Regions from separate parts of the Photobacterium sp. GB-36 genome, predicted to be linked through region 1. Evidence: riboswitches for the same ligand, from Rfam matches in the RefSeq annotation. Region 1 holds a riboswitch; the other holds the start of a gene.
What was found. Region 1 has a riboswitch for thiamine pyrophosphate ahead of thiC (phosphomethylpyrimidine synthase ThiC). Riboswitches for the same ligand answer to the same signal wherever they lie in the genome.
Positions count from the first base shown of each region.

Region 2: linked by a shared signal. The riboswitch ahead of thiB (thiamine ABC transporter substrate binding subunit) and the one ahead of thiC (phosphomethylpyrimidine synthase ThiC) in region 1 are both predicted to bind thiamine pyrophosphate.

Region 1 is NZ_PYNY01000017.1:89,483-94,965, reverse strand. It holds gene crcB (fluoride efflux transporter CrcB) at 37-420, opposite strand; gene C9J46_RS14980 (universal stress protein) at 626-1,048, shown strand; TPP riboswitch at 1,173-1,270, shown strand; gene thiC (phosphomethylpyrimidine synthase ThiC) at 1,389-3,308, shown strand; gene thiE (thiamine phosphate synthase) at 3,308-4,525, shown strand; gene C9J46_RS14965 (HesA/MoeB/ThiF family protein) at 4,515-5,300, shown strand; gene thiS (sulfur carrier protein ThiS) at 5,301-5,483, shown strand, end outside.
Region 2 is NZ_PYNY01000012.1:77,862-83,344, reverse strand. It holds gene thiP (thiamine/thiamine pyrophosphate ABC transporter permease ThiP) at 1-94, opposite strand, end outside; gene thiB (thiamine ABC transporter substrate binding subunit) at 107-1,096, opposite strand; TPP riboswitch at 1,210-1,323, opposite strand; gene C9J46_RS12500 (DUF547 domain-containing protein) at 1,351-2,133, opposite strand; gene leuD (3-isopropylmalate dehydratase small subunit) at 2,274-2,876, opposite strand; gene leuC (3-isopropylmalate dehydratase large subunit) at 2,892-4,334, opposite strand; gene leuB (3-isopropylmalate dehydrogenase) at 4,349-5,437, opposite strand.

The DNA of each region.
Region 1 (5,483 bases):
AACCGCCATGCAGGCGGTTTTTTTATCGGTTATCTATTAACTTTTCATCATAAGCTGGTAGCCAACATAACAAGCAGCAATGCTGACAATAACGTTAAGTAAAATGTTTAAACCTGCTTTGAAAAATTCACCTTGTTGCATCAAGACAACATTGTCCATTGAGAACGTGGAGAATGTTGTTAGTGCGCCTAGGAAGCCTAAGCCGATAATAGGTCGCCATGGTGCAGCTTCAATCATTCCTTGATTAAGTGCTGACATCAATAGCCCCATGATCAAGGAGCCCAGCACGTTTACGGTTAAAGTACCGTATGGGAAGCCACGGCCAAATAGCATTACGCATAGCTCAGAAATGAGGTATCTTGAGCAGGCGCCGAATGCACCACCAAGCGCGATGAATCCTAGTAATAAATATTGGCTCATTGGGATCTCGTTTATATTTTTAGGTAATGATAGAAAGCGCTCATGATAATCGCTAGCGAGAAGAGTGAGAACTCTCCAAAAATGCAATCATTGATTTAAGTTAATATTAAATAGTCAGCGTAATACTTAGTTGTATAGCTATATTTATAGCATCATAATCATAAATAATGAATTTACTATGAGCCTTAGCTCAAGGAGGCTAGGTATGTCGCTTTACCAAACAGTGTTATTAGCGGTTAATCCTGAAGATAAAAATGCGCATAAATTGATGGTGAAAGCTGGCGTTATCGCTGAGCAAAATCACGCTGATTTACATGTTGCTTATGTTGAGCCAGGGATCGGAAACGTAAGTTTTATTGATGTGGAAGTTGAGCTACAAGAAGAGCATGATGCGATTGCAAAAAAACGCATGAAAGAGTTATCTGATTTAATTACAGCTTCTTCTCATAAAGTTAAAGCGATACATACTGCAGATGGCGATGTTTCAAAGCATATAGAGGCTTTAGCAAAAGAACTGAATGCTAGCCTAGTGATCACAGGTTACCATAAATCGACTTTTCACTTGTTTGGTGATTTAAGTGATTCTTTGGCTAATCACCTAGGTTGTGATGTATTAATTTCACAGTAACAACGATTAAAATATGCAATGTAATAATAAGCCGTGTTGATGCACGGCTTTTTGTTGTTTGTCACTTTTTATTATTTTTCTCAGTATAAAGGTTGTTGCACTATAACGGCTTCTTTATACTCATTGCTACTTGTCGGAGTGCCATATGGCTGAGACCGCATTGCGGGATCCGTTGAACCTGATCAGGCTAATACCTGCGAAGGGAACGAGAGAATGTTTTCTGCTACATATCTTAAGGGATCACTGTATGCATCTGCATAGCTGTACTTAGGTACACACCTCTTGTTTACGCCCATCCGCCAAGCATTTTCCCCTACATTGAAAAATCAAGGAAACTGCTATGTCGAATCGCAAGCAAGCGAGACTGGAAGCGAAACAATTTATTGAATCATTAACAGCACAACCATACCCGAACTCACAGAAAGTGTATGTTCAAGGTAGCCGTCCTGATGTGCTTGTTCCTATGCGTGAAATCACTTTAGCTGATAGCTTGGTTGGTGGCGGTAAAGATAATCCTATCTTTGAGCCTAACGAGCCTATTCGAGTTTACGACACTTCTGGTTTTTACACTGATCCTGAAAAAAACATCGATATCTATAATGGCTTGCCGTTAGTGCGTGAGCAATGGATCGCAGAGCGTGACGATACTGAATTACTAGAAGGGTTAAGCTCTGAGTATGCCAATGAACGTTTAGATGATAAGACGCTTGATGATTTACGTTTTGCGGAACGTGCGCGTATTCGTTGTGCAAAAGCTGGGCGTTGTGTGACGCAATTACATTATGCGCGCCAAGGTATTATTACGCCTGAGATGGAATATATCGCGATCCGTGAAAATATGGGTCGTGCGAAATACCGTGATGAAGTATTAAACCAACAACATCCAGGTGTGAGCTTTGGTGCTAATTTACCAAAAGAAATTACGCCTGAGTTTGTGCGTAAAGAAGTGGCTGAAGGCCGAGCAATTATTCCTGCCAACATTAACCATCCTGAAACTGAGCCAATGATCATTGGCCGTAATTTCCTTGTTAAAGTGAATGCCAATATTGGTAACTCAGCGGTGAGTTCATCGATTGAAGAAGAAGTTGAAAAACTTGTCTGGTCGACCCGTTGGGGTGGCGATACGGTAATGGATTTATCAACTGGTCGAAATATTCACGAAACGCGTGAGTGGATCATTCGTAATAGCCCAGTCCCGATTGGTACTGTACCTATGTACCAAGCGCTTGAAAAAGTGAATGGTGTGGCTGAGAACCTTAACTGGGAAGTGTTTCGTGACACATTACTAGAGCAAGCTGAGCAAGGTGTGGATTACTTCACTATCCATGCTGGCGTACTTCTTCGTTATGTACCTATGACGGCGAAACGTGTGACAGGTATTGTATCGCGTGGCGGCTCTATCATGGCGAAGTGGTGTTTGGCACACCATAAAGAAAGCTTCCTCTATCAGCACTTCCGTGAGATTTGTGAGATCTGTGCGCAATACGATATTTCACTATCACTGGGCGATGGTTTGCGTCCAGGCTCTGTAGCCGATGCAAATGATGAAGCCCAGTTTAGTGAACTGCGCACATTAGGTGAGTTAACTAAAATTGCATGGGAATACGATGTGCAGGTCATGATTGAAGGCCCCGGTCACGTACCCATGCACATGATTAAAGAAAACATGGAAGAGCAGCTAGAGCATTGTCATGAAGCGCCATTCTATACCTTAGGTCCACTGACGACAGACATCGCACCGGGTTATGATCATATTACATCGGGTATTGGTGCGGCGATGATTGGTTGGTATGGCTGTGCAATGCTTTGTTATGTGACACCCAAAGAACACTTAGGCTTGCCTAATAAAGACGATGTAAAAGTCGGTCTTATCACTTATAAACTCTGTGCTCATGCTGCTGATTTAGCAAAAGGCCACCCTGGTGCACAAGTGCGCGATAATGCCTTATCTAAAGCGCGTTTTGAATTCCGTTGGGAAGATCAATTTAATCTCGGTCTTGACCCTGAAACGGCGCGTGCCTATCACGATGAAACGCTCCCTCAAGAGTCAGGTAAAGTTGCCCATTTCTGTTCAATGTGTGGCCCTAAATTCTGTTCAATGAAGATCTCTCAAGAAGTACGAGATTACGCTAAGGGGTTAGAAGACTCAGAAATCACGATCAAGCTATTAGATGATCCACTTGAAGGCATGCAGCAAAAAGCACAAGAGTTTCGATCTAAAGGTAGTGAGTTATATCACCTAGCTAAAGAGGAAAGCTAATGAGCACCTTAAGCTTACCAAAGGTCTTATCGTCTCTGGTGATGCATATTGAGCCATTATTAGCCTCTGCGACAGAGTATCAGTTAGGTGAGCAAGTCACGTTAATACCATCAAGCCAAGAGTGGATAGAGGTATCGACGCCCTCTTGCGTTAAACGAGTGGGCTTTGAACAAGCCTGCTCCACTCAGCTAATTGATTATGTATTTCAAGATCAATGGGTATCTTCTGAGGTAGATCTTTCGCTGATCAAAGCGCAAATACTGAAACGATCTAACGTTGTGGTATGTGGTTTACCTGTCAAGGGTGGTTATCTTGATCTTTGGCATCATGATGGTGACGTTCGTGGTTGTTTCAGTGTTGAGCTTGGTAATGCGACTCAACAGAGAGCGATGTTATTGGTGGCACTCGCGCTTGATTACCCCTTAGAAGATGCTCTAGTGCTGGCAAGGGCGTATGCCCAGTCAACGCAGATGGGCATTTGGCCAACTGAGCGTGAGGCTTTCCCTGACATCGTTTGTGCTAATTTTTCAAAGCTGTCAGATATTGGTTGGCAATTCGAATGTCAGCCAGTTGAAGCTTTTGCTGCTGTTGATAGTGATAAACTGAAGTTATATCCGGTAGTGGATTCCGTCCAATGGGTTAAGCAGTTACTTGAATTGGATGTGAAAACCACTCAGCTGCGGATCAAAGATCCGAATGCACAAGGTTTGAACCAAGATGTTGCTCATGCTATTGCGTTAGGTCTGCAGGCAAATGCGCAGGTCTTTATTAATGACTATTGGCAACTGGCTATTGAGCATGGTGCTTTTGGGGTGCATTTGGGACAAGAAGATTTAGCGGTCGCTGATCTCAATGCCATTCAACAAGCGAATCTTCGCTTAGGGATCTCAACCCATGGGTATTACGAGATATTACGTGCGATGGCATTTAATCCCAGTTATATCGCCCTTGGTCATATTTACCCAACCACAACCAAGCAAATGCCGTCATTACCGCAAGGCGTTCACCGCTTAAAGCTGTATCAACAATTGATTGGCAATACGTTTCCAACAGTGGCAATTGGGGGGATTGATTTATCTCGTGTGCCCGTCGTTTGGAAAACAGGGGTAAGTAGTGTTGCGGTGGTACGCGCGATCACCCAGTCAAGTGAGCCTGCGATTGCCGTCGAACAACTCAATCAATGCTTATCTGAGCGGGAGGTTAAGGATGACAACTGACAGACTCTCTGATACTGCTTTTATTCGATATAACCGACAAATCATGCTGGAAGAGATGGGAGAGCAGGGGCAACTTGCACTTAACAATGCCAAGGTATTGATCGTCGGTGCGGGAGGTTTAGGCTCAGCGGCAGCGATGTATTTAGCGGCTGCGGGTGTTGGGTTACTGGTGATTGCTGATGATGATGAGGTTGAGAGTTCGAACTTGCAGCGTCAGGTGATTTATCGAGAAACCGATGTGTCACTCAATAAAGCGCAAGCAGCCTGTGATCAGCTTTTAGCATTGAACCCATTGGTACGAACGCGTGCAGTAAAAGCTAAGCTTGCAGGTTTTCAACTCGTAATGGAAGTACAACAGGCCGATATTGTACTTGATTGCAGTGACAACTGGGCTACCCGTTATGCGGTCAATCAAGCTTGTTATCAGCATCAAACACCACTGATTGCCGGTGCGTCGATAGGTTGGCAAGGACAGTTACTGGCGTTTGATTTCAGGCAGGCCTCACCGTGTTATCAATGTGTGTTTCCATTTAGTACTGAAGCGTCACCACAAGATAAAAATTGTCGTAGTAACGGCGTGATGGGGCCTGTTGTTGGCACTATTGGAACGTTACAAGCGCTTAATGCGATCAAAGCTATCGCAGGTGTTGCTGAAGTTGGGTTTGGTTTGCTGCAGCAATTTAATGGCTTAACAGGAAAATGGCAGCAGGTATCAATCGATGCTGATTCTGGTTGCCCTGTGTGTGGTCAGCAAGATCAAAGAGAGGTTGTGTAAATGGCTACCATGATAACTATCTGGTTGAACGATGAATCTATGTCTTGCGAGGCTGAGCAAACCGTTCATCAATTTGTTAAGCAGTTAGATTTACCCATACAAGGTACTGCGGTCGCGATAAATCAGCGCATTGTTGGAGCCAGTGAGTGGTCGACAACCGTCATTGCTGATGGCGATCAGATC
Region 2 (5,483 bases), on a different contig from region 1:
CTTGGCTGATTAAGGCGGTGAGCGCGGCAACAACAACAAAAGTGATCAGCCCGGCACTGATAATGCCGGGCAATAAGGTAATGCGTTTGTTCAAAGTCTTAAACCATTACTGAGTGAGGGCTTGCTGCCACTCTCGGATCCAGGCTTTGCGATGCGTTGCCACTTCGTCGGCACTAAATTCAAGTGCTTTGCTTGGTACGGTGAGTTCATCAAAACCTTTCGGTAGGCTTTGCTTTGTTACTGGATACATCCAGTTGTGAGTAGCGATTTGTGACTGAAAAGCATCACTTACAATAAATTGCATAAATTGATCGGCAAGCTTTGGATGTGGGCTATTTTTCATTTTTGCTGCCACTTCAACTTGCATGTAATGGCCTTCTTTGAAGTTAGCCGCTTTGTACTGGTGTTTGTCTTCAGCAATGATGTGATAGGCCGGTGATGTGGTGTAAGAAAGCACCATATCTGATTCGCCTTTTAAGAACATGTTATAGGCTTCAGACCAGCCCTTAGTGACGGTCACTGTGTGTTTCGCTAGTTGCTGCCACATTTCAGGGGCTTTATCACCGTAGACCGATTTGATCCATAACATAAGACCTTGGCCTGGGGTTGAAGTACGAGGATCTTGATAGATAACGCTGATATTTTGATCTTTGATCAGAGCATCTAAACTCGCTGGTGGGTTTTTCAGTTTATCGCTGTCATACACAAAGGCAAAATAGCCGTAATCATAAGGGATGAAAGTATCATCACTCCAACCTTTAGGAAGCGTGAGCTTACTGGTATCAACATCACTTTTTGCTAATAGGCCGGTATTTTTCGCTTCTGTCATTAGGTTGTTATCTAGCCCTAATAACACATCTGCTTTACTGTTTTTCCCTTCAAGACGAACGCGATTTAAAATCGATACGCCATCTTCTAAAGAAACAAAATTGACCGTACAACCATTACATTGTTTTTCAAACGCTTTCTTTACTACAGGACCAGGACCCCAGTCGGAAGCAAAGGAGCTGTAGGTATAAACATTAAGAGTATTGTCTGAGGCGAAAGCTGAGCTTGCAACTAATGACAGAGAGATTAGGGGAAGAAGAGTGTTTATTTTTTTCACTATGCGCTCCGAGATGTCCTGCATCCTTGGGACAAAAATTGAAAGAGAGAGCGGCACAGGTTTGAGTGCTGTTGCATCATGCAATGGTCAGCGAGCTCGAAAGCATGTTCGAGCATCTCAATTCCTACGCCAGCATTACCTGGTTCAGGTTCAATGGGTCCTGCTATAAAGCACGTATGCCTAACAATCTCAGCCAAATGGCTCCCCAATGAGAACAGACTATTGTACCTGCAACTGTATCGAAGTTATAGCTTCTGATTAAGTTGCCAATTATAGATGTAATGGATCTGAGTGAATTGTAGGTTAGGCGTAATACGATAATGATTAAGGTGTTGTTGTAACTCAATTAACGATCCAAAATCAGCTTGATACCAATCATAGATAGATGACAGTGTGATGCCATTTTTTGTTATTTTTATTGCTTTTTCACTATTAATAAAACGTGTTGCAGCTTGATCTAACTGGGAGTCTAATCGATCGCTATTAAACGCTTTAGGCAGTAAATCAGGGCAACCGAGGCTGGCACAGTTGACTGCGTAGTGGATCCTAGGATCTTGCCAGATAGGGCGTAAGATCCGATGTTCAATATCGTTTAAAGTTAGCTTTTTATTATTAATGGTAATAATGGTTTGATCCCATGGCCCAAAGCTAAATAAACCTCCAAGTTTAGTGATTGATTTTACAGGGTAATTATCAATAATTAATTGAACGGTTAGGGCGTTATATAAATTAACCCAATAGGCAAATTGAACATTACGATTATAACGGTGAGGATTTTGGGCACTGAGTCGCTTAATATAAGTTGCTAGCTTTTGTTTATCTGCACTTGATACTTGGTTATAACGAAATAAGGTTTGATCCGGTTGAATGACAAGATATTTATCGAGTAGTTGCTGCCAATCTTGATGACTGATCTTGTTTGTGTTTTTAGGATCATGAGGTTGCCAATATGACCAGAGTTCGGATTTTGGCGCAGCAAAGATCGGCAGAGTGAATAACAGCAGCCAAGTGGCAATAACAATACGCATATTTTTCCTATTAATATAATAAGTAACAATATTGATTAAGACCGTAATAAGTATTGGCTAATTTCATTATCTTTTTGATATTTTAAATAAAAACGCCCTGTTTATATTAAACAGGGCGTCCGATTTCAGATGATGTACGATTACGCTAAGAAGCGAGGAATACGGTTTTCAAAGTCTGTAATTTTATCTTCGTGTTGCAGTGTCAAACCGATATTGTCTAAGCCATTTAATAGGCAGTGACGACGGAATTCATCAATTTCAAAGGTGTACTCTTTACCATCCGCACTGACGATCATTTTTTCAAGATCAACCGTGATCTGTGCGCCTTCATTTTCATCGACATACTTAAATAAAGTGTCAACGTCTTGCTCAGAGAGACGTACGGGCACCATTTGGTTATTGATCGAATTACCATAGAAAATATCGGCAAAGCTTGGCGCAATCATAACTTGGATACCGTAATCAGCAAGCGCCCACGGTGCATGTTCACGAGAAGAGCCACAACCAAAGTTTTCACGCGCCAGTAAAATACTCGCGCCTTGGTAGCGAGGGGCGTTCATAATAAAGTCAGGGTTTGCCTGCTCGCCTGCATCATCTAGAAAACGCCAATCATGGAAAAGGTGCTTACCAAATCCAGTTCGGGTTACTTTCTGCAAAAACTGTTTTGGAATAATCGCATCGGTATCAATATTTGCCGTATCTAGCGGTACAACTAAACCTGTGTGTTGTTTAAAACCTGTCATGTTCAAATCCTTTTGTTACACCGATGCGGCATCTAGTTGGCGAATATCAACAAAATGTCCGGCACATGCCGCTGCTGCTGCCATGGCTGGGCTAACTAGATGAGTACGCCCATCACGACCTTGACGGCCTTCAAAGTTACGGTTACTGGTTGACGCACAACGCTCACCGGGACCTAAGCGATCGTTATTCATTGCCAGACACATTGAACAACCGGGTAGTCGCCATTCGAAGCCTGCTTCAATGAAGATTTTATCAAGCCCTTCTTTTTCAGCTTGTGCTTTCACTTGCTCTGAGCCTGGAACGACTAAAGCTTGTACGTTAGCGGCAACTTTACGCCCTTTGGCAATGGCTGCTGCTGCGCGCATATCTTCAATACGTGAGTTAGTGCATGAACCAATAAAGACTTTATCAACGGCAAAATCAGACAGGGCTTTGCCAGCTTCTAGTCCCATGTAAGCTAATGCTTTTTCTGCAGAGGCTTTTTCAACGGGATCGTTAAAGCTTTCAGGGGCAGGGATTGGCTCATCAACGGCAATCACTTGACCTGGGTTTGTTCCCCATGTCACTTGCGGCTTTATGTCTTTAGCATCGAGCGTTACAACGGCATCAAACTCGGCGTTCGGATCGGATTTCAATGATGTCCAGTATTCTACTGCGGCATCAAAGTCTGCGCCTTTCGGGGCAAATTCACGATCTTTAATATAATCAAAGGTCGTTTGATCCGGTGCAATTAAACCTGCTTTAGCGCCTAGTTCAATCGCCATATTACAAACGGTCATACGACCTTCCATTGTAAGGTCTGTGATTGCTTCGCCACAGAACTCAACCACATAGCCAGTACCGCCAGCTGCGGTTGTTTTACCAATGATGGCAAGGACGATGTCTTTTGCTGTAATGCCTTCAGCTACTTTACCTTTAACTTCAATCTTCATGGTTTTCGCACGAGATTGTTTTAAGGTTTGGGTGGCTAAGACATGTTCTACTTCCGAGGTACCAATACCGAAAGCCAGTGCGCCAAAGGCACCGTGAGTCGCGGTGTGTGAGTCACCACAAACAATGGTCATACCCGGCAGAGTAATACCCAGCTCAGGCCCCATGACGTGTACAATGCCTTGATATTTGTGGTTTAAATCATACAGGGTGACACCAAACTCTTCACAGTTTTTTGCCAGTGTTTCCATTTGAATACGTGCCATTTCCCCCGATGCATTGATATCTTTAGTTTGGGTAGAAACGTTGTGATCCATCGTGGCGAATGTTTTTGATACTTGACGCACTTTACGACCCTTCTCACGCAAGCCATCAAAAGCTTGCGGGGATGTCACTTCATGTACAAGGTGACGGTCGATATATAAGATCGGGTTTTCCCCTTCTGCTGCAACGGCAACATGGGAATCGTAAACTTTTTCATAAAGCGTTTTAGGTGAAGCTGAAGCGTTATTATTAGTGTTCGACATTGCTCAATGCTCCCTTATGCTTGTTGAATGTAGGCTGCGATCTTATCGCCCATTTCACTGGTGGTGAGTGCTGGTTTATCACTCGCAAGATCGGCAGTTAACTCCCCAGCTTCCAGCGCTTGTGATACCGCTTGTTCGATAGCACGCGCTGCTGTTTCTTCACCTAGGCTGTAACGAAGCATCAGTGCTGCTGATAGGATCTGCGCGACTGGATTTGCAATGTTTTTACCTGCAATATCCGGTGCTGAACCGCCGGCAGGCTCGTACATACCAAACTTATCTTGGTTAAGGCTAGCTGAAGGCAACATACCCATAGAGCCTGTGATCATTGCACATTCATCCGAGATGATATCGCCGAAGATATTTGAACATAGCATGACATCAAATTGAGAAGGATCTTTGATCAGCTGCATGGTCGCGTTATCAATGTACATATGAGTTAACGTCACATCAGGGTAATCTTTTGCGATTTCTTCTACGACTTCACGCCATAAAATAGAGCTCTGTAGGACGTTAGCTTTATCAATAGAGCAGACTTTTTTGCTGCGTAAGCGAGCTGATTCAAACGCAATTTTTGCAATACGTTCAATTTCATAGCGGTAGTAGACTTCAGTATCGAACGCTTTTTCTTGTGCGCCTTCACCTTCGCGGCCCTTTGGCTGACCAAAGTAAATACCGCCAGTGAGCTCACGCACAACAGCAATATCAAAACCACGCTCTGAAATATCAGCGCGTAGCGGAGAGAACTTCTCTAAGCCACGGTGAATTTGAGCTGGACGTAGATTACAAAATAATTGGAAGTGTTTACGAAGTGGTAGAAGAGCACCACGTTCAGGTTGATCGTTAGGTGCTAAATGCTCCCACTTAGGGCCACCAACAGAGCCAAATAATACGGCATCGGATTGTTCACAGCCTTTTAGAGTAGCATCAGGTAGTGGGCAGCCATGATTATCGATAGCAATACCACCTACATCATATTCTGTACGATTAAAGGTTAGATTAAATTTAGCCTCGATTGCATTTAGCACTTTATGTGCCTGTTGCATCACTTCTAGACCAATCCCGTCACCGGGTAAAACTGCAATATTGTAAGAACCAGCCATGGTATCTTGCTCTCCATAATTGTTTAAAAGTATAAATTCGTGAGTC